Linked DNA regions of Methylosarcina fibrata AML-C10. The protein of the gene in region 2 interacts with the protein of the main gene of each other region in a pairwise test. Links are inferred from orthologs where the notes say so. Each region holds a gene or a part of one and is shown on either strand. Other genes may lie near its edges.

Evidence for each region.
Region 1: the proteins of recA (region 2) and dprA interact in binary tests that used the Bacillus subtilis proteins (3 or more experiments, as listed by UniProt). The link is inferred for Methylosarcina fibrata AML-C10 from one-to-one orthologs.

What each region holds. Positions count from the first base shown.
Region 1 is NZ_KB889965.1:3,813,695-3,829,466, forward strand. What follows is about bases 12,382-15,317. They hold dprA (DNA-processing protein DprA), read right to left. Parts: upstream 14,408-15,317; coding sequence 13,355-14,407; downstream 12,382-13,354. Other genes in these bases: topA (type I DNA topoisomerase), read right to left, coding at 12,382-12,792; A3OW_RS0117880 (DUF494 domain-containing protein), read right to left, coding at 12,872-13,339; A3OW_RS0117890 (LysM peptidoglycan-binding domain-containing protein), read right to left, coding at 14,458-15,317. Also shown: A3OW_RS0117810 (MFS transporter), read left to right, coding at 1-970; A3OW_RS0117815 (FAD-dependent oxidoreductase), read left to right, coding at 1,106-4,819; A3OW_RS0117820 (hypothetical protein), read right to left, coding at 4,901-5,164; rimK (30S ribosomal protein S6--L-glutamate ligase), read left to right, coding at 5,386-6,330; A3OW_RS0117835 (PA3496 family putative envelope integrity protein), read left to right, coding at 6,641-6,871; grxC (glutaredoxin 3), read right to left, coding at 7,024-7,290; A3OW_RS0117850 (DUF1538 domain-containing protein), read left to right, coding at 7,620-8,348; A3OW_RS0117855 (DUF1538 domain-containing protein), read left to right, coding at 8,345-9,124; A3OW_RS0117860 (P-II family nitrogen regulator), read left to right, coding at 9,133-9,483; A3OW_RS0117865 (CBS domain-containing protein), read left to right, coding at 9,480-9,890; A3OW_RS0117870 (cold-shock protein), read left to right, coding at 10,040-10,246; more of topA, read right to left, coding at 10,480-12,381; more of A3OW_RS0117890, read right to left, coding at 15,318-15,573. UniProt on the Bacillus subtilis protein: Protein that helps load RecA onto ssDNA during transformation. Binds cooperatively to circular ssDNA, is able to bridge different segments of DNA. Favors the loading of RecA onto SsbA- or SsbB-coated ssDNA and formation of RecA-DNA filaments.
Region 2 is NZ_KB889965.1:2,098,360-2,113,972, reverse strand. Bases 7,827-10,603 are described here. They hold recA (recombinase RecA), read left to right. Parts: upstream 7,827-8,587; coding sequence 8,588-9,619; downstream 9,620-10,603. Other genes in these bases: alaS (alanine--tRNA ligase), read left to right, coding at 10,132-10,603; A3OW_RS0110045 (regulatory protein RecX), read left to right, coding at 9,638-10,120; A3OW_RS0110055 (protoglobin domain-containing protein), read right to left, coding at 7,827-8,064. Outside these bases: A3OW_RS0110100 (Gfo/Idh/MocA family protein), read left to right, coding at 1-877; A3OW_RS0110095 (DegT/DnrJ/EryC1/StrS family aminotransferase), read left to right, coding at 944-2,041; lpxB (lipid-A-disaccharide synthase), read left to right, coding at 2,063-3,223; A3OW_RS0110080 (hypothetical protein), read left to right, coding at 3,546-3,980; A3OW_RS0110075 (PP2C family protein-serine/threonine phosphatase), read right to left, coding at 4,097-5,713; A3OW_RS0110070 (SpoIIE family protein phosphatase), read right to left, coding at 5,710-6,330; A3OW_RS0110065 (anti-sigma regulatory factor), read right to left, coding at 6,318-6,719; A3OW_RS0110060 (STAS domain-containing protein), read right to left, coding at 6,712-7,089; more of A3OW_RS0110055, read right to left, coding at 7,096-7,826; more of alaS, read left to right, coding at 10,604-12,738; A3OW_RS0110035 (aspartate kinase), read left to right, coding at 12,751-13,971; A3OW_RS0110030 (hypothetical protein), read right to left, coding at 14,207-14,644; A3OW_RS0110025 (class I SAM-dependent methyltransferase), read right to left, coding at 14,826-15,578. UniProt on the Bacillus subtilis protein: Multifunctional protein involved in homologous recombination, DNA repair and competence.

The DNA.
Region 1 (15,772 bases), 1.7 Mb from region 2 along the record:
CATCGCCGAAGCCGGATCGTTCCCGGGCTTGATTCTTTATTTCAGCTACTGGTTTCCGGCGCCGGTCCGGGCCAAATTCGGCGCCGTGCTGATTACCGCGACCGCGGCCTCGGGCCTGATCGGCGCTCCCCTCGCCGGCTTGTTGCTGAGCGTGGATGGGTTTATGGGCTGGCAGGGCTGGCAATGGCTGTTTCTGGTCGAAGGCATTCCCTCGGTTGTCTTCGGCGTCGTTTTGTATTTCTGGTTGACCGATCGGCCGGCGCATGCGTCCTGGCTCAGCGAGGAAGAAAAAGCCTGGCTTGAGCGCACGCTGGCGGCCGAGCAAAAGTCGGCTTCCCATGCTCATGCCTCGGAGCTGAAACAGGCGCTGCTGCATCCGAAAGTCTGGCTGCTGGCCTTGCTGTATTTTGCCGTGGTCGTCAATTATTACAGCATCAGCCTATGGCTGCCGCAATTGATCAAGAGCTGGTCGGGGCTCGACAACGTGCGCACCGCGTTGCTCACCGGGCTGCCGTATCTGGTCACGGTGATCGCGATGGTGGTGGTCGGCGCGCATTCCGACCGGACTTCCGAGCGCCGCTGGCACATCGTGCTCTGCGGCTGGACGGCGGCGGCCGCGTTCGCACTGAGCCCCCATCTTCAGTCGCCCGTATGGGCGCTGATCGCGATTACGGTGGCGGCCGCCGGCATCTGGAGCATTCTGGCGCCGTTCTGGACCCTGCCCCATGCGTTGCTGAAAGACGGCGCGGCCCGTGCGTCGGGCCTGGCCTTGATCAATTCGGTCGGCAATCTCGGCGGATTTGCCGGGCCGTATTTCGTGGCCTGGCTAAAGACCGCGACCGGCGACTTCAAAACGGCGTTGCCGATATTGGCGTTGATCCTGGCGGCCGGTGTGCTGCTGGTGTTTGTTGCTGCCAAGCCGCTGAGTCGGCGAACGGACACGGGCCGTATCGATCTTAGGAGGCGATAAGATTAGCTATGGAAAAGTCAACCGGATTTTATTACAATAAACGGTTAAATTTTTCCTCTTCAGCAATTCTCATAAGTGTAAATAACCCCGTTTTAGGTCTGTTTGCGCTGTCTTGAGCTAATCGAACTAGATACTATGGATCAATACAACCTTACGCTTGGAATTCCCGGCTTTAGCTATCCGGATTTATACGATGCCGCACGTCTGAAAGATTTAATGGATGTGTTCGATGCTTCAGTAAAAAAGCATGACGTTGAGCTTTTTGACAAGTTTGCCGCTTATCGCCAGTGCCAGGGCGAAGGCATGTCGGCGGAAGCGATTTCCGATCTGATGGTAAAAATGGGGCCCTATGTCGGCCAGTTCGTCGCCCGGCTGTTCAAGGTGGAAGGCGAGCATCAGGTGCAGGCTGCGAAAATCAGGGAAGAATTCGAGACCATTTTTACCTACAAGAACGAAGTGGTCGGCAAGTTGAATCTGGCGTTCAAGGATCAGTCCATCGCCGATTGGGATGCCGCGGCGATCCAGCGTCGTTTCGATTTGCTGATTGCGGCCGCTTTTCCGGAAGCGGACCGGGACAGCGACGCCGAGCGTCGGGTGGCTCGCGCCGGCGCGGCCGTAGGATTGCTGGCGGCGCACTACAAGGCGATCGCCAAAGGCAAGGAAGGCACTTATCCGAACGCCGACGAGGCGGCGGCGAGTCTGCGCAGCCGATTGTCCGATCATGCGGAAGCCTCGTCCGAGCTGGCCGACGTCATCGCGGCGCCGGATATGGCCGGTTTCGTCAATGGCCTGATGGATCTGGTCCAGCGCTGGAGCTTCGTTGCTCAGCACAATCCCGAGATCGCAGACCACTGGCTCAGTTTCAAGTTTCCCGAAAAGCGCGATTTCGATCATCTGGTCGAACACGACACCGTCGACAAGGGCGAATTCACCGCGTGGATGGGCGAGCTGGCGCACCGGCGCCGCCGCGACGGGTTCAAATTGACCGACCCGCGCTTCAATCAGCGCGAAGTGTTGTCCGAGGTCGACCATTGCATTTACTGCCACGAGCGCGACACCGACTCCTGCTCGAAAGGCATGCGCAACAAGAAAACCAATACCTTCAAAGTCGACCCGCTGGGCGTGACCACGACCGGTTGCCCGCTCGACGAAAAGATTTCCGAAATGCACCTGGTCAAACGGAACGGCGACAACATCGGCGCGCTGGCGATCGTCATCGTCGACAATCCGATGTGCCCCGGCACCGGTCACCGGATCTGCAACGACTGCATGAAGGGCTGCATCTATCAGAAGACCGATCCGGTCAACATTCCGCAGATCGAGACCAACGTGCTGACCGACGTTTTGTTCATGCCGTACGGTTTCGAAATTTACAGTCTGTTGACCCGCTGGAATCCCCTGAACGTCAAGCGGCCGGTCATGCTGCCTTACAACGGCAAGAACGTGTTGGTGGTCGGCCTGGGTCCCGCCGGCTACACGATGAGCCACTATCTGTTGAACGAAGGCTTCGGCGTCGCCGGCATCGACGGCCTGAAGCTCGAGCCGTTGCCGTCGGCTTTGACCGGCGATGCGGAAAGCCTGCCGATGCCGATCGCCGATTTCAGGGAACTCTACGAAGATCTCGACCAGCGCGTGCTGGCCGGGTTCGGCGGCGTCGCCGAGTACGGCATCACCGTTCGCTGGGACAAAAATTTCCTGAAGGTCATTTATCTGACGCTGCTGCGCCGCGCCTCCTTCCGCGCCTATGGAGGCGTGCGTTTCGGCGGCACGGTCACGATCGAGGACGCCTGGGCGCTGGGTTTCGATCACATCTGTATCGCCTCCGGCGCGGGCAAGCCGACCATCATCGATCTGAAAAACAATCTGCTGCGCGGCATCCGCAAGGCGTCCGATTTCCTGATGGCGCTGCAATTGACCGGCGCGGCCAAATCGTCGTCGCTGGCCAATCTGCAGGTGCGCCTGCCGGCCGGAGTCATCGGCGGCGGTCTGACCGCGATCGATACCGCGACCGAATTGATGGCGTATTATCCGGTGCAGGTCGAAAAGATCCTGAACCGCTACGAAACGCTGGCGGCGGTTTACGGAGAAGCCGCCGTGCGCAATCGCTACGACCGGGAAGAACAGATCATTCTGGAGGAGTTTCTGAGGCACGGCCGCGAGATTCGGGCCGAGCGCAAACGCGCCGAGGCCGCGGGCGAACAGCCGAATTTTCAGCCTCTGGTCGAAAAATGGGGCGGCGTTACGCTGTTTTACCGGAAAGGCATGCACGATGCGCCGGCCTACCGGCAAAACCACGAGGAAATTTCCGAAGCGCTGGAAGAAGGCATTGCGCTGGCCGAAGGCATGAGCCCCATCGCTGCCGTGCCCGATGAGTTCGGTCACCTCTCAGCCGTCGAATTCGACAAGCTGGCGCTGGAAAACGGCCGCTGGACCAGCAAGGGCCACGCCGTCCGGGTGCCGCTGCGCAATCTCTACATTGCCGCGGGCACGTCGCCGAATACGATTTACCAGAGCGAATACCCCGATACGTTCGTCATGGACAAATGGTTCTTCCAGCGTTACCAGCCGGAATGGACCGACGGTCAGGTCGAACTGGTGCCGATGCACGATGAAGCCGCGCCCAAGCTCGGCAAGCCGGCGCCGTTGACTTCGTATCAAAAAGACGGCAAATTCATCAGCTTTTATGGCGACAACCATCCGGTTTATGCCGGCAACGTGGTCAAGGCGATGGCCAGCGCGAAAAACGGTTATCCGTATGTCGTCAAACTGTTTGAAAAAGAACTGGCGAGTTTGAATCCCGCCGCTCAGGCCGAGCGCGACGCCGCGCTGAAACGGCTGTTCGCAAAGCTGGACGAGGCTTTCACCGCGACCATCGTGGCCATCAACCGGCTAACGCCGACCATCATCGAAGTGGTCGTGAAAGCGCCGATGGCGGCGGAAAAATTCCATCCGGGCCAGTTTTACCGGGTGCAGAATTTCGAAGCGCTTGCTCCGGTGGTCGAGGGCACCGTTCTGGCCGCCGAAGGACTGGCGTTGACCGGCGCGGAGGTCGACAAGGAAAAAGGCACCATCTCGCTGATCGCGCTGGAAATGGGATCGTCTTCTCGTTTGTGCGCGACCTGGAAGGTCGGCGATCCGTTGATCATCATGGGCGTCACCGGCACGCCGACCGAGATTCCGACCGGACAAACGGTGCTGCTGATCGGCGGCGGCCTCGGCAACGCGGTGCTGTTCTCGATCGGCAAGGCGCTGCGCGCCGCCGGCAACAAAGTGATTTATTTTGCCGGCTACAAATACCGCCGGGACATTTTCAAGATCGAGGACATCGAAGCCGCTTCCGACATCATTATCTGGTCGGTCGACAACACGCCGGGAGCCGAACCGTTCAAGACGACGCGTCCGCAGGACAAGACCTTCATCGGCAACATCCTTGAATGCATGCTGGCTTATGCGAAGGGCGAACTGGGCGATACGCCGATTTCGCTGAGCGACGTCGACCATCTGATCGTCATCGGTTCCGACCGTATGATGGCCGCGGTGAAGGATGCCCGTTACGATGTCCTGAAGCCGTACCTGGGCAAGGTGCAGCATGCGGTCGGCTCGATCAATTCGCCGATGCAGTGCATGATGAAAGGCATTTGCGCGCAATGCTTGTGCAAGCACGTGGACGCCGAAAGCGGCAAGGAATATTTCGTCTATTCCTGCTATAACCAGGATCAGGATCTGGACAAAGTGGATTTCCCGCATCTGAATGCCCGTCTCAGGCAAAATACGGTGCAGGAAAAATTATCGAATCTGTGGCTGGATTATCTGCTGGAAAAACGGAAAGCGGCGGAAGGCACGGATTGAGAATCGGTCGGCTTTCCTTTTTGGAAAGCCGATTTCAAGCCGCCGCCGGACAAGGTTCCGGCGGCGTTGATAGAGTGCGGCCTATGACAAACGCTTGGCGATACGGCTGTAGGCTTCCTTGAGTTCCTCTCCGATGATTTTGGCTTTGGCGATGTATTCGTCGGAGGTTTCGACCGTATCGTCGGCGATATCGGCCGCTTTCTGCCGGATCTGGCTCCATTGGCTTTCAGCCGCGTCAAATTCTTCCTTGGCTTCCATCGAGGCGAGATGAAGCTTCAAGCTGATTTCATCCCGTTCGGTTTTCAGCTTCTCTATCAGTTTTTCGAAGTCTTGTTTTACCGTCATTGTCCACCTCGTTCGTGCGAAATAAAAGGAACTAAGCCAGGGTATGAGCGAAGTCTAAACTGTTTGCGGGTATAATGCCATCGATTTCTGAAAGGTTTCTGCCGCCGTGCGAGGACATGTTTTTTCGGAAATAAATTCAGGAGCGCGCGATGCGGTTCGATTCAGACCCCAGGGCATCGAGCGCTCCCCACTATTGCCAACCGCTTGTGAATCCGTTGAATATGAAAATCGCCATTCTGTCCCGCAATGCCAAACTGTATTCGACTGCCCGGCTGGTTGAGGCGGCGGAAAATCGCGGGCATCAAGTGCGGGTGCTGGACGTCTTGCGCTGCTACATGAACATCACCTCGCATAATCCGTCGATACATTACCGGGGCGAGGATTTAACGGGATTCGACGCGGTCATTCCCCGCATCGGCGCCTCGGTGACTTTTTACGGAACGGCGGTGCTGCGGCAGTTCGAAATGATGAACGTCATGCCGTTGAATGAGTCGGTGGCGATTTCCAGGGCGCGCGACAAACTGCGCTCGACGCAACTGTTGGCCCGAAAAGGCATCGGCCTGCCGGTGACCGGATTTGCCAATAATCCCGACGACATCACTGATCTGATCGAACAGGTGGGCGGCGCGCCGCTGGTGATCAAGTTGCTGGAAGGCACGCAGGGGATCGGCGTGGTGCTCGCCGAAACTCATAACGCCGCCGAAAGCGTGATTCAGGCGTTCATGGGGCTGAAGGCCAATATCATGGTGCAGGAATTCATCAAGGAAGCCGAAGGCAGCGACATTCGCTGTTTCGTGGTCGGCGACAAGGTCGTGGCCGCGATGAAGCGGCAGAGCCGGCCGGGCGAATTTCGTTCGAATCTGCACCGCGGCGGCACCGCCTCGCTGATCCGGCTGACGCCCGAGGAGCGCTCGACCGCGGTGCGGGCGGCGAAAGTCATGGGGCTGAACGTCTGCGGCGTGGACATGCTGCGCTCCACTCGAGGGCCGGTCATCATGGAAGTGAATTCATCGCCGGGACTGAAGGGCATCGAGGCCGCCAGCGGCAAGGACGTCGCCGGATTGATCGTCGAATTCATCGAAAACCGTTTCAAAACGTTGGAATCGACTAAAGAAAAGCCCTCTTCCCAGCCGTCGCCGCGGACCCGCACTCGCGGAAAAGGCTAAAGCATCTTCGATTTGTATACCCTGTAATCGGGTTGGGATAACGCATTAGGTTCGAATGCACTTCTTTCCGGGCAAGGAAGGCTTCTGTCGCTATTGGTTCAAAAGCCGGCTGTTTTTTCCGGAAATGTACGATTATTCGGCGAAATTTTTCCCTCCTTGAAATAGCTTTGCCGAATCGCCATTGTATCCGTTAACCGAAGTTTTATTTCAAACAACCGGCAGGGCGAGGCGATGGATCCGGGTTTTTACCGGATTTTTCCTCTCCGGGCTCTGCGATTATTCTGATAACCTTAATTTTAAGGAGTATTCAATGGCAAAAGCACAGCAACAAGCGGTCATCGTTTCAACGGTTCGGCAGGATTCCGGCTCGGATTATCACGACGATGATTTTACCGACGACACCGATTTTCCGAATTTGGCGGAAGGCGCGGACAAGGACGCGAAAAAAGCGAGCGCGCGCAGAAAAATAGAAATTTATTGGGAAAAAAAGCGGCTGAAAGAACAATTGGATGATTTCGATGAATCCGAGTTTGATTTTTGAGCGCAAAGAAAAATTAAACAACCTTGAGCGCTATCCGGAACTGCCCGGGAAGCACCGGTCAAGCCGAAAAGCCGGGAGTACCCTTTCGTAAGAGTTCCATTCAAAATCTTCGTTTCTGATGACGTCGACGCGTCAGGCAGCCCGGACATTCGTTATTGAGGGGCAATTCCCAATAAGGAGTCGAGTTTCTTGAGACGCTCCAGCTCATACAGTTCGTCGAATCCCCCGACGTGCAGAGCGCCGATGTAAATTTGCGGGACCGTCCTGCGTTTCGTTTTGCGTATCAATTCCTCCCTCAGACCGGGATTCGACCCGACGTCGATTTCCGTATAGCCGGCGCCTTTTTTATCCAGCAAGCGCTTGGCCATGATGCAATAAGGACAAATGCGGGTAGTATAAATGACGACGTCAGTTCTCATAAATAAGTCTGAAAAGGTGTTCGATCGGGGGCGAAATTGTCGAGGATGGCGCCGGGCGGGTCAACCGGAGCGCAAGAAAATTCCAGAAAGTCGAGACGGACCGGTTCCATCACGGTCATGTTGCCAACCGATGACGAAAAATCGTCCGGCCATCGCTGAGGCCATGAGCCTTGCGAATCTCAGACAGTGTCTGGAATGGATTTCTCTCCATGCGCTTGTTCAAGAATTTTGGGGCGGTCTGGATCTAATTCAACCCGCCTGCCGGTAGATTTGCCGCTCTTTTTTCAGATACAATCAGACTGTCCCGAGAAAAAGAAACCGATCGCTTCATGCCGAATTTCCGTTTTGTCAAATACCTGTTCAGCAGTTTCCTGGATCTGGTGCCCATTTTTGCCGTCGTTCTGGTCTTTCAAGTGTTTGTGATCAAACAGCCGGTTCCTGATCTGGAGCGGTTAATATCGGGTTCGCTGTTCGTAATTCTCGGTCTGACTCTTTTTGTCCAGGGACTCGAGCAAAGTCTGTTTCCGCTGGGTGAAGACATGGCTTACGCATTTGCCCGCAAAGGCAGCCTGTTCTGGCTGCTGGTCTTCGCCTTCTGTTTGGGTTTTGGCGCGGCCATCGCCGAACCGGCTCTGATTGCGGTCTCCAGGGAAGCGGCGAATATTGCCAGTGAGGATCATCTGATCGATGCCACTGACGCAGCGAAAGATAGTTATGCGCTGGGGTTGCGTATTACCGTCGCTTTCTCTATCGGCTTGGCCATCTTGATTGGCGTATTAAGGATTATCCGCGGCTGGCCGGTGCATTACCCCGTTTTCGTGGGATATGTCTGTGTCGCCGTCATTACGAAGTTTGCTCCGTCCGAGATCATTGGCATTGCCTATGATTCGGGCGGCATTGCTACGTCGAGCATCACCGTTCCGCTGGTGACCGCTCTGGGAGTCGGTCTGGCTACCGTCATCAAAGGCCGCAATCCCATAACGGACGGCTTCGGGTTAATCATCTTCGCCTCCTTGTTGCCGATGATTTTCGTCATGATTTACGGGATGGCGGCATGACCGAGTGGTTAGTTCATTTTGGCCTCAAATTGCTGGTCGTCAGCCGGGATATCTTGCCGATTATTGCGACCGTGATCGGCTTTCAATTGCTGGTGATCAGAAGGCCGCTGGCGCATCCCAGGAAAGTGGTCTTTGGTTTTATTTATGTTCTGTTGGGAATTGTTTTCTTTCTGGAAGGGCTGGAAATGGCTTTGTTCCCTTTGGGAAATTTGATGGCTACCCAGTTGACTGATCCTGAGTTTTTGGGTGTGAGTGCGCTTGACGAGTCCCTTTCCTGGCAGACTTATCGCTGGGTATATCTATTCGCCGCCAGTATTGGTTTCGCCACGACGTTGGCCGAGCCGGCGCTTCTGGCTGTTGCCCTCAAAGCCGAACAAATTTCGGGAGGGACGATTCGGGCTTGGGGGTTAAGAATTTCTGTTGCGGTCGGTGTCGGGTTCGGGATCGCCCTCGGCACCTTTCGGATTGTTACAGGCTCTGAGCTCTATTGGTTCATCATAAGCGGTTATATTATCGTAATGATACAGACGCGCTTCGCTCCTAAGTTAATCATCGGCCTGGCTTTTGATTCCGGTGGCATTACGACCTCCATGGTAACCGTCCCCATGGTGACTGCTCTGGGTCTGGGGCTGGCCACCGCTTTGCCCGGCCGAAACCCCGCTCTGGATGGTTTCGGTCTGATCGCCTTCGCCAGCTTGTTTCCGGTCATTTCGGTACTGGGCTATGCGCAAGTTGCCCAATGGCTCAACAAAAGCGGCCTTTCTTCCAATTCGTGAGGTAATCCATGCATTTCAAACTCATCATAGCGTTCGTCGAAGACGACAAAACCGACCTGGTGCTCGATGCCGCCCGCCACAGCGGAGCCAAGGGCGCAACCGTGATCAGCAACGCCCGCGGCGAGGGCATGAAGCAATCGAAAACTTTCTTCGGCCTGACTCTGGAAGCGCAGCGCGACGTCCTGTTGTTGCTGGTCGAAGAACACATCAGCCGGCATATCCTGGAAAAAATTGCCATTGTGGCGGATTTCGACAACAAACCCGGCACCGGCATCGCCTTCCAGATCGATGTCGAGGATGCGATCGGCGTCCTGCATCAGGTGGAAGCATTAACTCAAGAACTCGAGGGGACTATATGATTGAAAATCGCCTTATTATCCGGGTCAGGGACATCATGAAAACCGACTTCGGTACGATCGACGGAATCGCCACTGTGCGGGATGCCTTGAACAAAATGAAAACATTGAAGACGTCGGTGTTGATCGTCAACAAGCGTCATGACGACGATGAATACGCTTTGATCAACTGCGGTGATATTGCGCGGCATGTGCTGGCCAAAGACAAAGCCCCGGAGCGGGTGAACGTCTATGAAATCATGACCAAACCGGTCATTTCGGTCCATCCGGACATGGACATCCGCTATTGCTCGAGGTTGTTCGCAAACTACAATCTGGTGCGGGCACCGGTGGTCGAAAACAAAAAGGTGATCGGCATCGTCAGCCCCAATTCCCTGGTTTTGGACGGACTGTACAAATTGACTCAATAAATGGCATCGGATACAAAATAGCAGTACAATTTTCAACTTGCAGAGTAAGGATGTTGAAGAGTGGAAGTTCCTAATGGGGTAAGTAGGTGATCCGATTATCAATGTTGTTGTTCTGTATTAACCGTAAGTTTTTATTCCAGGAGTTCAAAATGGCAACAGGCACTGTTAAGTGGTTTAACAACACAAAAGGGTTTGGTTTTATTGAACCTGCAGAAGGCAAGGAAGATGTTTTCGTCCATCATTCGGTAATTCAGGGAGAAGGATTTAAAACCCTGACTCCTGGTCAAGCGGTTACTTTCGACATCGAATCCGGCCCCAAGGGATTGACTGCCGTCAACGTCTGCCCTTCCAAATAACGGCAGCGGGTTTATTCGACAAAAAACCCGACGGCCTGCCGAATCCAGCGGTTGAGCAATTTCTTGTAGCCGCTGCGATTTGGCCGGTTTGCCGGTTCCTCGGTCGTAAGGAATAGAGCCCATTCCGCTATCGGTGAAAGATCGGCCGGACGGAACAGACAAGGCCGCGCACTCTTGTTTTTATTTTTCGGATTTATGTGCGGACAAAGCCGGCCTGGAATGGCGGCAACGGCTTAAGGTCCCGAAGCGTCTGCGGGATCGCCTTCATATGGCGTGGCATAACTGCATTCTTTCTGAGGGCAGACCTTTTCGACGCCGCGCCGTTTGGTTTCCTTGATGGTCAGAATCGGCCATTGGCAGGCCGGACAGGTTTCTTTGAACGGCGCATTCCAGAGTGCGTAATTGCATTTGGGATATTCCGAACAGGAATAAAAGATTTTGCCGTTGCGCGATTTGCGTTTCAGGAGACTGCCTTTTTTGCACTGCGGACATTCGACTCCGGTGTCCAGAGGTTTTTCCAGAGGCTCGATATAGCGGCATTTGGGATAGGCGCTGCAGCCGATGAATTTGCCGTAGCGGCCCGCCTTCAGGACCAGCGGCGAAGCGCAGCTTGGGCACGTGCGTCCTTCCACCACTTCGGGTTCGTCCGGACTTTTGGCGTCTTCATTGAGATTTCGGGTATACGAACATTCCGGATAATTGGTGCAGCCGACGAACCGGCCGTTGCGGCCAAGGCGTATGGACAACGGACTGCCGCATTCCGGACAAGTCTCGTCAATGGCTTCCTGAGTCACGTCCTTTCGCTGGACGCTTTCGTCCTTGTCCTGAATCAAGGACGTAAACGGACGCCAGAATTCGCCCATCAACGGAATCCAGTCTTTTTCGCCGCGGGAAACGGCGTCCAGATCATCTTCCAGTTTCGCGGTGAAATCGTAGTCGACGTATTTCGTGAAATGTTCGGTTAGAAACTTGTTGACGATTCGGCCGACGTCGGTCGGATAGAAGCGTTTGTTTTCCAGAGTGGCGTACTCTCGATTCAGCAGCGTGGAAATGATCGACGCATAGGTGGAAGGCCGTCCGATGCCATGCTCTTCCAAAGCTTTCACCAGGCTGGCCTCGCCGTAACGCGGCGGCGGCTCGGTAAAATGCTGGCCGGCGAGGATGTCGTTCAAGGGCACCGGCCGCCCTTCTTCCAATACCGGCAAGAAACTTTCCTTGTCGTCGCTGTCGGCGGTGTCGTCCTTGCCTTCCAGATACACCGCCATGAATCCGGGATTGGCGATCGATGAACCGGTGGCTCTGAACACGTGTTGGCCGTTGTCGCCGCAGGTCAGATCCACCGCGATCACGTTTAACGTCGCCTGAATCATTTGGCAGGCGATGGTCCGCTTCCAGATCAGATCGTACAGCTTGAATTGTTCGTCACTCAGGTAGGCCCTGAGCTGGCTCGGCAAGTATCCGGGATAAGTGGGGCGTATCGCCTCGTGTGCTTCCTGTGCGTTTTTCGATTTGGTTTTGAAAAGACGCGGTTCTTTAGGAACGTTTTCGGCGCCGTAGGTTTCGGCGATCAGTTTGCGCATTTCGGCAACGGCTTCTACCGACAGATTGACGGAGTCAGTACGCATGTAGGTGATCAGGCCGGCGGTTTCGCCGCCGATATCGATGCCTTCGTACAACTGCTGGGCGACCATCATCGTGCGCTTGGTCGTAAAGCCCAGTTTGCGGGAGGCTTCCTGCTGCAGGGTCGACGTAATGAATGGCGGGGCCGGGTTGCGTTTTTGCTGCTTTTTTTCCAGTTTCGCGACCAGCAGCTTTCCGTCCGCCGCATCGAGCAGAGTCCGTTTGGCTTTCTCGGCCGAGACTTCGTCGGTGAAGCTGAATTGGTTCAGTTTTTTGCCGTCGAAGTGGGTCAGCCTGGCTTTAAAGTTTTGTTCCTGGGCCGTCAGCAAGGCTTCGATCGTCCAGTATTCCTGGGTCTTGAAGGCTTCGATTTCCTGTTCGCGCTCGACGATCATCCGCAGCGCGGGGCTTTGCACCCGTCCTGCCGAAAGGCCTCTGCGAATTTTTTTCCACAATAACGGCGACAGATTGAATCCCACCAGATAATCGAGGGCTCTGCGCGCCTGCTGGGCATTGATCAGATTGGTGGACAGATGTTCCGGATTGGCGATCGCTTCGGTCACCGCTTTTTTGGTAATCTCGTGAAAAACGACGCGGTGCACCGGCTTGTCCTTGAGAATCTTTTTTTCTTTCAGCAATTCGTAAAGATGCCAGGAGATGGCCTCGCCTTCCCGGTCCGGGTCGGTTGCGAGGTATAAGGCATCGGCGGATTTAAGGGCTTTGCTGATGGCCTGCACGTGGCGCAGGTTCCGTTCGATGACTTCGTATTTCATCGCGAAGTCATGCTCAGGATCCACGGCGCCTTCTTTGGGCACGAGATCGCGCACGTGACCGTAGGAAGCCAATACCTGGAAATCCTTGCCCAAATATTTTTCTATGGTTTTGGCTTTTGCAGGCGATTCTACAATGACAAGATTCTTGCTCATTTATTCCGTAAGGAAAGGTGAAAGTTGGCAGAAAAAACTGTGGCTGATTTGCCTTTCGCCTTTGACCCGATTTATTTAATTAATGCAGATAGGCCGGCACCAGATCGTAGACGATGTCTTCCATTCTGGAAAATGCAATTTCTTCGTCCGGTTGACTGAGTAATACCATTAATACGATCCATTTCAGTTTTTCGATCGATATTTCTTCATTTTCCAGAGCCATGACCCGGTCGATGACGATTTCCCGATTGGCCGGGTTCAAGATTCCGCTGTGTTCCAGAAACATGATGAAATTGAGGCAGTCGAGATCGAGCTTTTCTCTTTCTTCCGGACAGAAGATACGGAACGCCGCGGTCACTGTCGGCCGGATGGCGCGTTGCACGCTCAGCGATTCCAGCCAGTCGAAGGCTTTGCTCACCTCTAGTTGATCAAAACCCGCTTCCATTAATTCGGTTCTGATCACGTCGCTGTCCGGCAGTATTTCAATTTCGTCTTCCATATAATTTTCAAACAAATACATCAGGACATCAAAAATATTTTCTTTCATAAAGGTTATTTCCGCCTATTTAAGTCGAGTATAGCAACCGCCGGGGGTGGCTTCGATGTAACCCTGCAATTCCAGAATCAGCAACATTGAGGAGATTACTTCAACGGTTTCACCGGAATTTTCAACCAGCGTATCGATAGATGTTGGGCTGAACATGACAAGATTCAATAATGTTTGTTGCTCCAGGTCAAGTGTTGATTGCGTATCGGCAGGTGTATATTTATTATCCTGCTGATTATATTGGTTTAATTCTTCAAGAATGTCCTGACAGGATTCTACCAGTTTCGCGCCTTCCCGGATCAGGGCATTGCAGCCGCGGGCCAACGGATTGTGAATCGATCCCGGAATGGCGAATACTTCGCGGTTCTGCTCCAGCGCGAACCTGGCGGTTATGAGCGATCCGCTTTCCCTGGCCGCCTCGACCACCAGCAAGCCCAGGCAGAGCCCGCTGATGATGCGGTTCCTCCTGGGAAAATGATCCGCCCTGGCCGGCGTTCCCGGAGGAAATTCCGAGACGATGGCGCCGGAACTCACGATCTTGCCGGCCAATTCCTTGTTCCTTGCGGGATAAAGGCGGTCCGGTCCGGTGCCTGCAACGGCTATCGTTTGGCCGGGACCGCTCAGTGCTCCTTGATGGCTCGCCGCATCAATGCCCAGGGCGAGACCGCTGGTGATGACAAAACCGTACCGGCTCAGCGACTGGGCAAAATTGAATGCGGTTTCCAAGCCGAGCGAAGAAGGGTTACGGCTGCCGACGACGGCAATTTGCGGACGCGATAACAGGCCGGTATCGCCGCGGACGAAAAGTACGGGAGGTGGATCGGAAATTTCCTTTAATTGCGGCGGATAAGCCGGGTCGGTGAAGGTTACGAGATTGTTGTGTTCTTGTTGCAGCCAGGAAAGGTCGAGATCAACCGTGGACCAGTCCGGGTTTTTGATTGCGTGAATTATATCAGGTTTCAGGCCCAATGCGGAAAGAGCTTGGACCGATTCCTCAAAAAGTTGGCTGGGCGCATGCGTCTCGAGCAGCCTCAGGAAGGTTTTGCAGCCGATGCCCGGCGTGCGCAACAGCGCCAGCCAATATTTGATTTCGTGTTCGAAATGTCGAGTCTTAATTTTCAGGGAGTTTGAACTTTGTCTAAAACGTGAATGGCCTGATGAGCTTCCATGACCAGAGCGTAACTGATGCGTTCAAAAGAACGGAACACCATCAGCTTGCCGGCCATCTCATCGGGAAGTTGAACCAGATCGTTCTTGACCCGGCTGTACGGATCGGGACTGACTCTGCCGTGCTGCAGGATGTCCAGTTCGTGGCCGGGTTTCAGCCCGTCGCTGGTGCCTCTGTCGATCACGACGACACTGTATCGTCCGATTTGAGTAACGCCGTCGAGTACGCCAATGATGTTACCTTTTATACTTTCTTCCGGAGGAGTGGGAAAATAGTTCAGAATAATTTCTTCGTTCAAGTTTTCCATGATCCGGTCGCCGATGCGAATTTCGCCGCTCGCCTTGGTGATCGACAAAGTGGCCGGATCACCGGGCTGCAGCAGCGAGGCATCGGCGATGTAATCGGCTTCATAACCGAGGACTTCACGGGTTTCGGGATCGGTATACGTATCCCCTGCCCGATAGACGGTAAATGACTGGCTGGTAGCGGCATCGATCGACCGGACATAGATTTTGTCGCCGATGCCTGCGATCAGATGCTCGCCTGCAAAATCGATGACGTAGGGCGCCTTGTCCAGCTCGTTTTTGCCGACTACCCTGGGAGACGTCAGGTATTTGGCGATCGTATCGGCGGGTATCAGCTTGACCGCTTGTTTTATGCCCGTTTCCCGAATGCAGGGTTTGAGTTTGCCGCCTTCGGAAACGGCAAAATTTGTCCGGCCGCTTTTGACGTCTTCCTCGCTGATCACGCAGGGAGCATCGGAGGCCGGTCCGGCGAGAGGAGCGGTTTTGGATAAGCTCAGTTGCGGTTTGCCGTTGACAATCGAAAAATACACCGTATCGCCCGGATAAATCAGATGGGGATTTTTGATTTGGGAATTATAACTCCACAATGCCGGCCATTGAGATGGGTTTTTTAGAAATTTTCCGGAGATGTCCCATAACGTATCGCCTTCGACCACGGTATAGTGATCGGGATGGGACGGATTGATCTGAATCTCATCAGCCCATGCGGCCGCGCTGACTACGAAAGGAACTATAAAGCCAATGAGTGTTCGAAAAGCCATGTCTGAATCCTGCCGGTTCTTTTAGTCAATTTGAATTCAAAGTTTAGAAGATTTCATATAGAAATCCAGGCGATTCTATGAACCAGTCCAAACTCTTGATCTGCGGCAGGAAAGAGAAAACGATTTCAATAGACTAATGAAGAGCGCGCCATCTTTGCGCCCTAGTGAATGTTTCCTTGGTATTGCAAAATTTGACGCT
Region 2 (15,613 bases):
TGCCGAAAAATATGCTTCGTTGCCGGATTGCGAATTGGTCGCGGTCGTCGACACCAATGAAACAGCCGCGGCGAACGTCGCCGAAAAATACGGCGCGCAAGCCTTGACCGACTATCAAGCGCTGCTCGGGGCGGTCGATGCGGTCAGCGTGGTGGTGCCGACGACGCTTCATCACCAGGTGGCCAGAGACTTTTTGAATGCCGGCGCCCATGTTCTGGTGGAAAAGCCGATCACTGTTACGGTCGAGGAGGCCGATGAACTGATCGCCATTGCCGAACAGAAGGGGCTGATTCTGCAAGTGGGCCATCTGGAACGGTTCAATCCCGCCGTGCTGGGGCTCGACAAGGACGAGAAGCCGCTGTTCATCGAATCTCACCGCCTGTCGCCGTTCAATCCCCGCGCCAACGACGTCAGCGTGGTGCTGGATCTGATGATCCACGACATCGACATCATTCTGGCTCTGGTCGACTCCGAAGTCGAGCGCATCGATGCCAGCGGCACCGCGGTTCTGACTCAGGGCATCGACATTGCCAACGCCCGGCTTCTTTTTAAAAACGGCTGCGTGGCCAACGTCACCGCCAGCCGGATCAGTATGAAGATGGAACGCAAAATGCGCCTGTTCCGGCCGAGTTCCTACGTGTCGGTGGATTTCCAGAACCGTGTGCTGACCAAGCATCGCACCGGCATCCGGGAAATGTTCCCCGGCATTCCCGAAATAGTCACCGAGGAGTCCGTTTTTGAAAGCGGCGACGCCTTGCTGGAAGAAATCCGGCATTTTGTCCGTTGCATTCATCGCGGAGAGAACCCGCTGGTGTCGGGCGAAGCCGGACGGCGGGCCTTGGCGACGGCGATCAAGATCGGCGAGCTTTTGCATTAATCCGAAGCCCGTTTCGTTTCCGAATTCAAATCAACCGATTACCGAGTAATTAGAAAAGGCATGACAATGATACCGATGGTGAACCTGAAAGCCCAATACGCTGAAATCAGGGAGGAAGTCGAGCAAGGGCTGGCCGAAACGATCGCCCGTTGTTCGTTTATTTTAGGTCCTAACGTTCAGGCGTTTGAACGGGAATGCGCCGAGTATCTCGGCGTCAAACACGCCATCGGCGTTGCTTCCGGAACCGACGCCCTGCATCTGTCGTTGCTTGCCGAAGGCATCGGCGCCGGCGATGAAGTGATTACCACGGCGTTCACTTTTATTGCGACCGCCGAAGCCATTAAATACGTCGGTGCCAGACCGGTCTTCGTCGACATCGATCCCAAAACTTTCAATATTTCGCCCGAAGCAATCGAACAAGCGATTACGCCGCTTACCAAAGCGGTGATGCCGGTGCATCTGTTCGGCCAGCCGGCCGATTTGACGGCCATCGCCGGCCTCTGCGAGAAACACAATCTCAAGCTGATCGAAGATTGCTGCCAGTCGTTCGGAGCTTCAATCAACGGCAAGCAGACCGGATCGATCGGACACGCCGCCGGCTTCAGTTTTTTCCCGAGCAAAAACCTCGGCGCTTTCGGCGACGGCGGACTGGTCGTGACCAATTCGGACCAAGCGGCGGAAACCCTGCAAATGCTGCACAATCACGGTTCGAAAGTCCGTTATTATCACGACATCATCGGCTACAACAGTCGTCTGGACGAAATGCAGGCGGTGATTCTCCGGGCCAAACTCAAGCGCATCGACCAGTATAACCGGGCACGGCGCCGCGCCGCGCACCTTTATTCCGAACTGCTGGGCGACTTGCCGCTGGCGACGCCTTACGAAGACGGTCTCGGCGTGCACGTTTATCATCAATACACGCTTTTATGCGACCGGCGCGACGAAGTGATGAAAGCGCTGCAGGATCAGCAGATCGCCTGTGCCGTGTATTATCCGGTGCCGCTGCATCAGCAAAATGCGTTCAAAGAAGAGTGCGCCGGCGTGACTTTGCCGGTGACCGAAGACATCGCTTGCCGCTGTTTGTCGCTGCCGATCTGTTCTTCGATCGAAGACCACACGATTAAGGAAATTGCCGGCGTGATCCGGGGCGTGCTGAGCGCCTGAAACGCTGGCGGATCCCCTTCGATGCAGCGTTCTCCGACCGTTTTGTTCAGTGCCGGCGAAGCCTCCGGCGACCGGCATGCCGCGCATATGTTTTTGGAGCTGAAAAAGCGCCTGCCGGCCGTTCACGGTATCGGCATGGGCGGTGCCCGGATGAGGGAAGCGGGCATCGACGTCCGTTACGACTCCGCCCGAATCGCGGTAATCGGCCTGGTGGAGGTCGTCAAACATTACGGCGACATCCGGCGCGCTTTCAAGCTGATGCGGCAAATCGTCCGGGAGGAAAGACCGGATCTGTTGGTCTGCGTCGATTACAAGGAATTCAACTTCAAGCTGGCCAAATACGCCAAACGGCTCGGCGTCAAGGTTTTGTTTTACGTCAGCCCTCAGGTCTGGGCCTGGCGGCCCGGCCGGGTCAGGAAATACGGCGAAGTGATCGACATGATGGCGGTGATTTTTCCGTTCGAAACGGCATATTACCAGGCCGAAAACGTGCCGGTGCGTTACGTCGGCCATCCGTCGATCGACAAGGTCCATCCGCGCTTCGGCCGGGACGAAGATTTCATGCGCTACGGATTGAGCTCCGACCGGCCGATCGTCGGTCTGTTGCCCGGCAGCCGCATCGGCGAAATCAGGCGCATGTTGCCGGTTATGCTCGAAGCGGCCGAGGCGATCGCAGCCGTCCTGCCCGAAGTCCGGTTCCTTCTGCCCCAGGCCGACTCCATTCCCGACGAGTTGCTGCAAGTCTATCTGCAATCGGCCCGGGTCGGGATCACGGTCGTTAAAAACGAGCCTTACGACGCGATCCAATGCTGCGATGCGATCATGACGACCTCGGGCACGGCGACGCTGGAAATCGCGCTGCTGACCGTTCCGATGGTCATCGCTTACAAACTGGCGCCGATGACTTATTGGCTGGGCCGCCTTCTGGTAAAAACGCCGTTCATCGGCTTGCCGAACATCGTCGCCGGCAAAGGCATCGTCAAGGAGCTGATCCAGCACGAGGCCAGCGCCGAAAATCTCTCGGCCGAAATCCTGAAAATCCTGACTGATGCCGATTACGCCCGGCAAATGCGCGGGAATCTGGAGGGCGTCAAGGCGCAATTAGGGCTGGGCGGAGGCTCTGAAAACATGGCGGAACTGGCTTTGGAGATGCTGACGGTTGAAAAACGCAACCCATCCTGAGCCGGATTTTTCCGCATGCCCGCTCAAAAGAAAAATCGGAAGAAGCGAAGGAGTGCGCATGGAACATTGAAGTCGGATGCCATGATTGCCGCATTCCGCGAATTCGATTTTCTTATTTTTGATCCGTCTCCCCTCAAGCCATTAGCAATTCCCGTATAAAAAATAATACAATTAAAGGGCCGATAGTGTCGTCGGTTTGAATGCATTCCTTTTTGTGTAATCGGACTATCTCAAACTTTTTTCCATGGATTTATTATTCAAGTACCTAGCGCTTTGTTTTTTTGTCAATAACCCGGCCGATTTAATTCCACCCAAATCCTTCATGTGGAAAAACGTGCTCTTTTATCTGGTTTCGGGAATGATCGTCGAAGGTTTGATCTCGGATCCCGCCGACGGCACGTTGGAAGTCGTTTTGAGAACCATCATGGCCTTTTCGACGGTCGGCGTCATCTTGCTGGTCCAGAAGAAATGGTATTACTACAATCAACTCTATACGGCCATTTTCGTTTGCGAGAATTTCATCATGACCCTGGCGACCGCCACCGAGGGCTTGTATCATTTGATGATCGTAAAGCATATCGATAGAGCGGAAGAAGTTTCGATTGGCCTCGGCATCGTCCTGGTGCTCTGGTATATCGTCATCATCAGTTATATTTTTCGGCAATTGCTGGAGTTTAAAATGAGTAGCAGCCTGCTCATGGCGTTCAGCTATTTCGTGTTGACCTACGGCATTCCGATGCTGTTTATGGATATATAAATTGACCGTTCGGGAAGTCTTGTCTTTTATATCGAGGCTTTCCGGCCGGATTCATGACGGTTCGTTTGAGCTGCGACGATCAACGAAAGGCCGGCTTCGGCGTTCCCCGAAATCCGTCAGATCGCCTTCAGAACCACCATCGACACGTCGTCTGCAAAAGAATTGCCTTCGCAAAAACTTTTAAGTTCCTTGACGATTTTGTTGATGATTTCTTGCGGCGCATGAGGGCCTTGCGTGGCCAGCAGCCGGGCCAGGCGCTCGGCGCCGAAAAACTCGCCGGCCGGATTCTGCGCTTCGGTGACGCCGTCGGTATAAAGCAGAACCAGGTCCCCCTGATTCAGGACGATGCTTTTCTCCTCGAAGACGATTTCCCTGGCCACTCCGAAAATGATTCCTTCGGCATCCAGCTCGCGGCAGACTTTCGCTCCTGCCGGCAACAGCAAAGGTCGGTTGTGGCCGGCGTTGGCGTAGCTCAGCCGGCGCGTGGCCGGGTTGTATTTCATGTAGAACATGGTAATGAAAAGCTCGGCGCGGTTCAGGTCTTCGTACAACAGGGCGTTTAGAACGCGCAGAATCTCTCCGGTGCCCGCCTCGGTCTGCAGCGCTTCCCCGTCGGCGGGAAGGTGCAGTGTGCGCAGGGCTTCCGCCTTCAGGGTGCTGCGCGTTTCGGCCATGATCAGCGCCGCTCCCATCGAATGTCCGGAGACGTCGGCGATCACGATGTCGATCGCGTCCTGGCCGTAAAAATAGTCGAAATAGTCCCCACCGACGTGGCTGGCCGGGAGACAGTAGCCGGCGATGACCACGCCGCTGACCTGCAATGGCGAGCCCGGCAGCAAGGAAAGCTGGATCTGTTTGGCGATTTCCATTTCATGGCGTTCTTCCTCGGCTTTGCGCAGTTGGGTTACATCGGTCTGGACGCCGATGTAATGGGTGAGATTCCCTTCGCTGTCGCGAACCGGAGAAATGAACAGCTCGTTCCAGAAGATCGTGCCGTTCTTTCGGTAGTTTTTTAACGTCGTCAGGCACGGCTGCGAGGTTCTTAGCGCTTCGCGGATGCTTTCGAGAGCTTCCGTGGAGGTTTCAGGGCCCTGTAAAATGCGGGGGTTGAGCCCGATCAGTTCTGCCTGGCTGTAGCCGGTCATCTGGGCAAAGGCCGGATTGGCGTAGATGATCGGATGGTTCTGTTTGCGGGCGTCGGTAATGATGATGCCGGCGCTGGAGGCTTCAATGGCGCGATCGCGCAGTTGCAGCCGCTCCTCGTAGCGTTTGCGCTCGGCGATTTCCGCCTGCAGCTCTTTATTGGCTTGAGCCAGCTCGGCGGTACGGAGACGAACCCGCTGTTCCAGCTCGTCGTGGGCTTTCTGCAGTTCGGCCTCGGCCCGCTTGCGCTCGGCGATTTCGCTTTCCAGCAGGGCGTTGAGCTGGCGCAATTCGTGGTTGGCTTCGCGGTAGCCGCGATGAGTCATCTCGAACGGAGCGAGGCTTTCGGCCCAGAATTCCGCCGCCATCGCGACCGTCCGGCGGGTTGCGGCGAGGGAAGTGTGTTGCTGTAAAGCCGCGGCCAGAGCGTCCCGGAAAATCGACTCCATGTCCAGCACACCCAATTCGGACTCGACCGCCTGATGGCCGAGCGCATAGGCGCGCTCGAGCCCGGCTTCTCCGCCTTCGACCAGATAGGACTGGAGGGCGGCCGTGTAACGTTTGATGAAGCCTTGTTCTTTTTCTGTCATGGCCGCTGACCCAAATAGCGAATGACGAGCACCAGCGCGTCGTCGGTGGTTTTGCCGAATCGGCCCAAAATGCGCCAGGCTATTTCCTGGACCGGTTGATATCTTAAAATCGGGTCCTGGACGGGCAGGCCATTTATATAATTGCCGGCGATCCCGTCCGTGGTAAATATCAGCAGATCCCCTGCGGTGACGGGAAGACGATAGGCGTGCAGCGGCGGCAACTGATAGCCCACGACGCCGCTTCGCGGCAACAGGCTGTCGTGTGCTGGCGGCCGAACGCTTATGTGCAGCAAATGCCCGTCCACATTGCCTACGCCGAGCCAGGTCATGCTGCTTTCGGAGGCGTTGATCGCGGCCAGGCTCATCGCCACCCCGCGTGTTCCCCGCAACTGGCGGTGGCAGATTTTCACCAGAGCAGCCGGTTCTTCATCGGCATGGCATTCCATCGTTGCAACGGCTATGCCCGCCGCCAGGCCGGCGGCTTCACCGTGGCCCAGGCCGTCCACGGCCGCCGCCAGAACGCCTTTCCGAAACGGCACGACGACCGCCCGGTCTCCCGAAACGCGCTGGCCCGGAAAGGTCCGCTCGGCGATGCCGTGCTCGATCAGCGCACCCATTTGGCGACTCTCACAGTCGTGCCCTGGCCCTGCTTGGAGACGATCTCGAATTCGTCCATCAAGCGTTTGGTGCCCGGCAATCCCAGCCCCAGTCCCTTGCCGGACGAATATCCGTCCTGCAGGGCCCGTTCGACATCGGCTATGCCGGGCCCCCGGTCGCGGGCGATGATGATCAGGCCGCGATGGCTACCCTGATTGATTCGAGACAGGGTCATCTCGCCCTGCCGGGCGTATTCGACAATGTTCCGCGCCAATTCGGAAATCGCCGTCGCGATCATCGTCAGTTCGCTGGTCGAGAATCCCAGCTCCTTGGCCAGTTGGCGAGCCCTTTGGCGGACGGTGACGATATCGGCATCCGACCGGATCGGCACCTGCACCACATCAGCCATGTTGATCCCGTTCCGGGTTTTGGTGTGCCAGGATCGTCAGCGCTTCTTCCAGATCCAGCACGGTTTGAATGCCCGAAAAGCGCAAGTCCAGTCCCAACTGAACCATGGCAAACGCTATTTCGGGCCGGATGCCGACAATGACGGTTTCGGCTCCCCGCAAACTGACCGCCTGGGCGATATTGCGCAAGGTTCGCGTCGCGAAGGAATCCATGACGTCGAGCAGCGTCACGTCCAGTATGACGCCTCGAGAACGGAACTGGCCCACTTGCTCGACCAGGGCATCCTGGAGTTCCAGCAATTCCGTATCGCTCAAATCGGGTTGAAGGCTCGCGATCAAATAAGGGCCTTGTTTCAGGATGGGCGTGTTCATAAATTTTTACGAATCGGTCTGATCTGTGTTTACGTCGCACACAGAGATCAATTGATAGCCGAGCAGGCGCTCCGCTTCTTCCAGTCCGCTTTGCAGATCGACCGTGGTTTTCACCTGACTCAAATCCACGCCGATCGCCACCAGAGCCTGCGCAATTTGCGACGACAAGCCGGTCAGGATAACGGTCGCGCCCATGAGCCGGGCCGCGCTGACCGTCTGCAACAGATGGTTGGCGACTTTGGAATCGACTATCGGAACGCCGGTAATGTCGACGATGGCGGCCTTGGCGCGGGTGGTGCTGATGCTTTCCAGCAGTTGCTCGGTCAGTTGATGGGCGCGGTAGGATTCGAGCAGGCCGACCACCGGCAGAATCAATAACCGTTCCCGAACCTGGAGCACGGGGGTAGGCAGTTCGCGCATGGCTTCCTGTTGTTGGCCGATCAATTGCTCGCGGCGGTTGATGTAGGTGTCGATCGCCAGACCGATGTCCAGAAAGATGATTTTCAATAGTGAAATAAAGGCTTTGAGCGCTTTTCCGGGTTCATTTTTGTAGGCTTCGAACAGATGGTCGGCCACGGTTCTGATGTAGAAACTGTACATCCCGAGATAGATTTTGACGGGCAGCCCGATGTACTCGTGCACGGCGCCGACCCGAAGGCGGTCCTTGACATACTCTTTATCGTATTCGCCTTGCGTGAGCCTGGAAAAATAAGCTTTCTGCGCCAGCTTGACCCGGTTGAGGAGGGCGGGATCGAGAAAAAAAACCCGCGTTTCCTCGAACGAGAGCAGATGCTTGTAAAACGCTTCGATGACCGGATCGGCGTAGTCCTGGGCCAGTTTGTTTATGCCGACCAGTTCTTCGATGTCTTCGTCGCGAAATTCCAGAAAGGCTTTCCGCTTCTCGATTTCCTCGGCGGTAATTCCCAGCTCTTCCATAAGCGAGTCCTCGGTATACGGTTTAATTTCTTCAGCCATGTTCGTTATCTCCGGTTCCTTGCGCTTATTAGGTCGAGCAGATCGGTTCGGTCCGGCGCTTGAAAAGCACCCGTTCGGCAGGCCGGACGGTTGCCTGTTACGGGTTGTCCCGGCAGGTCTAATGAATTTGTCCAGGGAATTTCCTTGTTCAAATTGGATCTGAACCCTAGGGCCTGGAAGCATCGTCGGGTCGGTTCAAGAAGTCTTTCCGAACCTCATGATTTTTACACGAGACGTGTTCATATAGCGCCTTCCCTCCGCCCATACGCGTCCCGGCCCATGATGGGATTGACCGGCATCGACGGTAATCGGTTCCCTCGGGAGCGATTCCGAGGGGCATGGAAATCAACGATCTTGTTGTGACAACCGGTTCGGATCGAGTTTGGGACGCTGCATCGGCGGAGGATTCCGGTTCCCGGCTGGAGCCAAATCAGTACTACCAGAATCAGCCCCCGTATGTCATAATAAGGGGTTAGGTTGTGTAATACTTCCTTTTATTCCATTTACTTACAGGTCATTGGCAATGGACGAAAACAGAAAGAAAGCGCTGGGCGCGGCATTGATGCAGATCGAGAAACAGTTCGGCAAAGGCTCGGTGATGCGCATGGGCGACGTGGCGGCCGCCAAGGATATTGAAGTCATTTCCACAGGATCGTTGGGTCTGGATATTGCTCTGGGGTGCGGCGGCTTGCCGCGCGGCCGGATTGTCGAAATCTACGGCCCGGAATCGTCGGGCAAAACTACGCTGACCCTGCAGGTGATTGCCGAAGCACAAAAGCTGGGCGGCACGGCCGCGTTTGTCGACGCCGAGCATGCGCTGGATCCGGCGTACGCTGAAAAAATCGGGGTCAACGTCGACGAGCTTCTGGTCTCGCAGCCCGACACCGGCGAGCAGGCTCTGGAAATTACCGATATGCTGGTCCGTTCCGGCGCGGTCGACGTCGTCGTGGTCGATTCGGTGGCGGCCTTGACGCCGAAAGCCGAGATCGAAGGCGACATGGGCGACTCGCACATGGGTTTGCAGGCCCGCTTGATGTCCCAGGCGCTCCGGAAACTGACCGCCAACATCAAGCGTTCGAATACGCTGGTCATTTTTATCAACCAGATCCGCATGAAGATCGGAGTCATGTTCGGCAATCCCGAAACCACGACCGGCGGCAACGCATTGAAGTTCTACGCCTCCGTCCGCCTCGACATTCGCCGCATCGGCGCGATCAAGAAAGGCGAAGAAGTGATCGGCAACGAAACCCGCGTCAAGGTGGTGAAAAACAAGGTGGCGCCGCCGTTCAAACAGGCTGAATTCGAGATTTTGTACGGCGAAGGCATCTCCTTCTTCGGCGAATTGGTCGACCTGGGAGTTACTTTCGGTCTAGTCCAGAAAGCCGGCTCCTGGTACAGCTACAAAGACGAAAAAATCGGCCAGGGCAAAGACAATGCCAAGCAGTTTTTGAGAGAACATCCCGAAAAAGCCAAGGAGATCGAAGAACAAATCAGAGCCGAAGCGTTCGGAAAAACCCTTGTGTATTCCGATAAACCGGAGCTGGACGAGGAATAATCCGAAGCTGCTTCGGACATGAGCGAGGCCGGCCGGGACATCAGGGACCACTGCCTGCGTTGGCTGGCGGCGCGCGAACACAGCCGGAAGGAGTTGCAGCAAAAACTGGCGGCGAAAGGCTTCGGACGCGATGAAGCGCTGGCGGTGATCGACGAACTGGCCGACGAAGGCTTTCAGAGCGATGCGCGCTACGCCGAAAGTTATGCCCGATCGCGTATTGCAAAAGGCTACGGTCCGATACACATCCGATATGAATTAAAGCAGGCCGGCATCGACCCGGGCAGGGAAGAGGCGTTCGCCTTTGATCTTGAACAGCTCGTCCGGGCCGCGGCCGGAAGCTGGGCGGAATTGCTGGAGCGGGTCTACGGCAAAAAATACGGACGGGAGAGAAAAATGGAGGCCAGGGAATGGGCCAGGCGCAGCCGGTTTTTAATGCAGCGTGGATTCCCCGTGGAAATGATTACCGAATTATTTGAGCATTTGAATATTAAATTGAGTTAACCGACGCAACTATGAAAAAGATGACCAGCGCAGAACTGCGCTCCGCCTTTCTGGAGTTCTTCCGGCAACGGGGACACACCATCGAACCGTCCAGTTCGTTGATTCCCGGCAACGACCCCACCCTGTTGTTTACCAACGCCGGCATGGTGCAATACAAAGACGTCTTTCTGGGCCGGGAGCACAAGGATTTTACCCGTGCGGCCACCAGCCAGCGCTGCGTCCGCGCCGGCGGCAAGCACAACGACCTGGAGAACGTCGGCTATACCGCGCGGCATCATACCTTTTTCGAAATGCTCGGCAATTTCAGTTTCGGCGATTATTTCAAGAAAGACGCGATTCACTTTGCCTGGGATTTTCTGACCGGGGAAATGGACATTCCGCCGCAAAAACTCTGGGTGACGGTGTTTGAAGAGGACAGTGAGGCCGAAAGCATCTGGCTGAATGAGATCGGCGTGGATCCCACGCGCTTTTCGAGGATCGGCGCCAAGGACAATTTCTGGTCGATGGGCGACACCGGCCCGTGCGGACCATGCAGCGAGATCTTCTACGATCACGGCGAATCGATACCGGGCGGACCTCCGGGGTCTCCCGACGAAGAAGGCGACCGCTACATCGAGATCTGGAACCTGGTGTTCATGCAGTACGACCGCGCCGCCGACGGCACCCTGACGCCCTTGCCGAAGCCTTCGGTCGACACCGGCATGGGGCTCGAGCGGATCGCGGCGGTGTCTCAGGGCGTGCACAGCAATTACGAAATCGATTTGTTCCAGTCCTTGCTGAAAGCGGCGGCCGCGCTGGCCGGCACCGACGACTTGAACCGGAGTTCGCTGCGGGTAATCGCCGACCATATCCGCTCGTGCGCCTTTTTGGTCGCCGACGGCGTGCTGCCGTCGAACGAAGGCCGGGGTTACGTGCTGCGCCGGATCATTCGCCGAGCGATTCGCCACGGCTACCGGCTGGGCATACACGACATCTTTTTTTACAAGCTGGTGGCGCCTTTGGTCGAGGCGATGGGCGACGCCTATCCCGAACTGAAAAACGCGCAGATGCAGGTCGAACGCGTTCTCAAAAAAGAGGAAGAACGCTTCGCCGAAACCCTGGGCCAAGGCATGAAGATTCTCGAAGTCTGCGCCGCCCGCCTCGAAGGCCGCGTGATTCCCGGCGATACCGTATTCCAGCTTTACGATACCTACGGTTTTCCGGTGGATCTGACCGCCGATTTTGCCCGCGAGCACGGTCTTTCGATCGATCATGCGGGCTTTGAAGTCGCGATGTCGGCGCAGCGGGAGCGGGCGCGTTCGGCCAGCAGTTTCGGCTCCGACTACGACCAGGACATCAAGCTCGACGCCGAAACCGAATTCACCGGCTACGATCAGGTGGACGACCGGGTAAAAATCCTGGCGTTGTACCGGCAGGGCCGGCCGGTCGATTCACTTCAGGCCGGCGAGGAAGGCGTGATCGTTCTGGACAAAACGCCGTTTTACGCCGAATCGGGCGGACAGGTCGGCGACTGCGGAAACATTACCGCGGGCAATGCCGTATTCGAAGTGTCCGACACGCAAAAGCAGGGCAGCCTGTTTTTGCATAAAGGCAAGGTGCAAGCCGGCACCTTCACCGAAGGGCAGACCTGCGATGCCAAGGTCAATGCCGCCGACAGAAGAGCGACCGCGCTCAACCATTCCGCTACGCATTTATTGCATGCCGCGCTCAGACAGGTGCTCGGCGAGCACGTGACTCAGAAAGGCTCGCTGGTCAATTCCGAACGCCTGCGTTTCGACTTTTCGCATTTCGAACCGGTGACGCCGGAAGAAATCGCAAGGCTCGAACAACTGGTCAACGAACAGATTCGCCTGAACGCGCCGGTATCGGCCGAAATCATGGCCAAGGACGAGGCGGTCAAAGCGGGCGCGATGGCGCTGTTCGGAGAAAAATACGGCGCCGAAGTGCGCGTGCTGAAAATCGGCGATTTTTCGACCGAGCTGTGCGGCGGCACCCACGTCCAGCGCGCCGGCGACATCGGCTGCTTCAAGATCGTCGGCGAGACCGGCGTTGCCTCGGGCGTGCGCCGGATCGAGGCGGTCACCGGACAAGGCTGCATCGACTGGATCGCGAGCCGCGACAAAGCGCTCGCGTCCATTTCGGGCCTGTTGAAAAGCTCGCCCGACAAAGCGGCCGAAAAGGTCGAGCAACTGCTCGAAAAAACACGCGCGCTGGAAAAACAGATCGAACGCCTGAACGCCAAACTGGCGAGCTCGGCGGGAGACGAACTCAGTTCCGGAGCGGTCGAGATCAACGGCATCAAGGTGCTGGCGGCCAAGGTGGACGGCGTCGACGCCAAATCGCTGCGCGATCTGGTCGATCAATTGAAAAATAAACTGGGCAGTTCCGCCATCGTGCTGGCGGCGGTCGACGGCGACAAGGTCAGCCTGACCGCCGGCGTATCGAAGGACCAGATCGGACGAATCAAGGCCGGCGATCTGGTCAATTTCGTCGCGACCCAGGTCGGGGGCAAGGGCGGCGGACGTCCCGACATGGCTCAGGCAGGCGGCAACGATCCTTCAGGTTTGGCCAAAGCGCTGGCCGACGTTCCCGCCTGGGTGCAACAGCAAACGGCATAAAGGATAGAGCGAATGGCATTATACGTATACAAGTTTGGCGGCACCTCGGTCGGTTCGGTCGAAAGGATCAAGGCGGTCGCCGAGAAGGTGAAACAGGCGCACGACCTTGGCGATCGGATCGTCGTCGTGGTATCGGCGATGAGCGGTGAAACCAACCGTCTCATCGCGCTGGCCAAAGACATTCAAAAGCAGCCCAACGCGCGCGAACTCGACGTACTCGTTTCGACCGGGGAACAGGTGACCGTGGCCTTGCTGGCGATGGCGCTGGAGGAAATCGGCTGTCCCGCGTATTCGTTTACCGGCGGCCAGGTCAAAATTCTGACCGACAGCAGCCATACCAAAGCGCGCATCCGCGATATCGACGATTCCCGGATGCGCGCCCGGCTCGATCAGGGCAATGTGGTCGTGGTGGCGGGCTTTCAGGGCGTCGACGAACACGGCAATATCACCACGCTGGGCCGGGGCGGTTCCGACACGACCGCAGTGGCGCTGGCCGCGGCGTTGAAGGCCGACGAATGCCTGATCTTCACCGACGTCGACGGTGTGTATACCACCGATCCTAGAATCGAACCCAAAGCCCGCCGGCTCGACAAGATCACTTTCGAGGAAATGCTGGAAATGGCCAGTCTGGGCTCGAAGGTGCTGCAGATTCGTTCGGTCGAATTCGCCGGTAAATACAACGTCGCGTTACGCGTATTATCATCATTTACAGAAGGTAAGGGCACGCTCATTACCTACGAGGACTCACAAATGGAAAGCGCTTTAATTTCAGGCATCGCCTTCAACCGGGACGAAGCGAAATTGACGATCACCGGCGTTCCCGACAAACCGGGCGTTGCGTCCAGAATCCTGGGCCCGATCGCCGAGGCCAATATCGAAGTCGACATGATTGTGCAGAACATCGCCGAGGACGACACCACCGATTTTACTTTTACCGTGCATCGCAACGATTATCTGCGGGCGAAGGAATCTCTGGAACTTACTCGTGCCGAACTCGGCGCGAAAAAAGTGACCGGCGACGACGCCATCGTCAAAATCTCCATCGTCGGGGTCGGCATGCGTTCGCACGCCGGGATCGCCAGCACGATGTTCCAGGCGCTGGCCTCCGAAGGCATCAACATCAAGATGATTTCCACTTCCGAAATCAAAATTTCGGTCGTCGTCGACGAGAAATATCTGGAGCTTGCCGTCAGAACGCTGCATTCGGCCTTCAAGCTGGATCAGGCTGCATAGGAAAAGGCATCCTCCGGCTTCCGTTTGGGTTGAATGGTCGTCTGGCTGGAACGGGTGCAGTCGCGTTATGGGATTGCATCCGTTCGTGTTCCAGGCGTATGCCGCGTTGTCGACGGGCTCGTCGCGGTTTGGATGCGGGGGCGGCAGATTCGAGGAGGCCGGTCGGATTGCCGTTTCAGGCAACCCAGCTGGGTCGTTAACGCCTTATGGCCAAAAAAGACAATTTGACGGGTCTTTAGAAGCAGAGAAGGAGAGCAGGGATAAGGATCGCATTGCCCATGGCGATCAGTTTGATTTTATTCGTCAAGGATTGCTCGGACCAATAAAGCAGCCAATGCGATTTGCTTTTTCGCCAGCGGAGGATCAGATCGTCCTTCAACCGGCGCCCTTTTTTTATCAACGCGGAGCCCAAATACCACAATCCGCCGGCAGCCATCGTCAACATCAGATAAAACACGATGACCTGGGTCTCGTGCCGGTCGGTATGGAATACGTGTTCAACGACGTGGTCCAGAGTGCCTTCGATGCATTCGAACAACAGATGGAGAAACTCGAACAAATGATGAACCAACTCGATCAACAGGCCGAAGACGACGTCGGGAATGCCGATGACAAGACCGATGCCGATCAAATAAGCCATGTAGACCGGTTTTAAACGAGTGGATTGGATCATGAATTTCTCTCCCGGTAAGCTGCCGTTGTGACTCCTAGTGTAGATAGGCCCGGGAAAAAGAATAAACGCCTACTGATAAAAATGAGCAGTGGTTCATATTTTAAAAAAACAATGATGCTCGGGCTTTCGGTGATCGGTGCCCTTAACGCGAAAAGACCGGTATTCCGGCAAAACCGTCTGCCTATGGCCCGGCTTTACCGGCGCTGACCAACGCATTCGAGCCGTCCCGAAAGTGGCAGGCGACGTCGTGGAAGCCGATCTCGACCATGGCGTCCAGCGCGGGCTTCAGGCGCATGATGTGCTCTTCGGACTCGTCGCTGAACAAGTGAACGACCCATTGTTCCAGGAGATCCGGGCGGTTCATTTCGAGAAAAACCCGGAAATAGCTTTTGACTTCTTCCTGGGTGTTTCTGAGCTGCTCGGCGGCATCGTCCATGGCATAGCGGTCGCCGTTGACGAAGAGTCCTCCGGGTTTGAGAACGCGCAGGATCTCTTCGAGCACTCGTCTCCGGTAGCCGTTTAAAAAATTGTGCAGTGTGTAGGCGCTGGCGACGACGTCGACCGAAGCCGCCGGCATCTCTTGCAAATAAGACAGCGCATCCTTTTCGATCAGGCTTAAGCGTCCACTCTCAAGTTCTCTCGCCAGGTTTTGCCGTGCCTGGGACAGCATTGCCGGCGCATTGTCGACGCTGACGATGTCGAGAATATCCCCGCACGCCGCCAGATGCGTCGTTGTGATGCCGGTGCCGCAGCCTATTTCCAGCAGCTTCAGACGCGAGTAGGAATAAGACGGCGACCAGGCGCCGACAAATTCGCCGACCCGCCGGCTGATCTCTGCGGCGGGCGGGCAGATCAGTTTGAGTATGTTGTATTCGTCGGCTATCGGACCGGCGAAGAGAAGTTCCGCTGTGTGCTCTCGGTTGTTCATTGGCATGAATGGCTCTCGGTTGAATCAGAAACCCGGCGCAG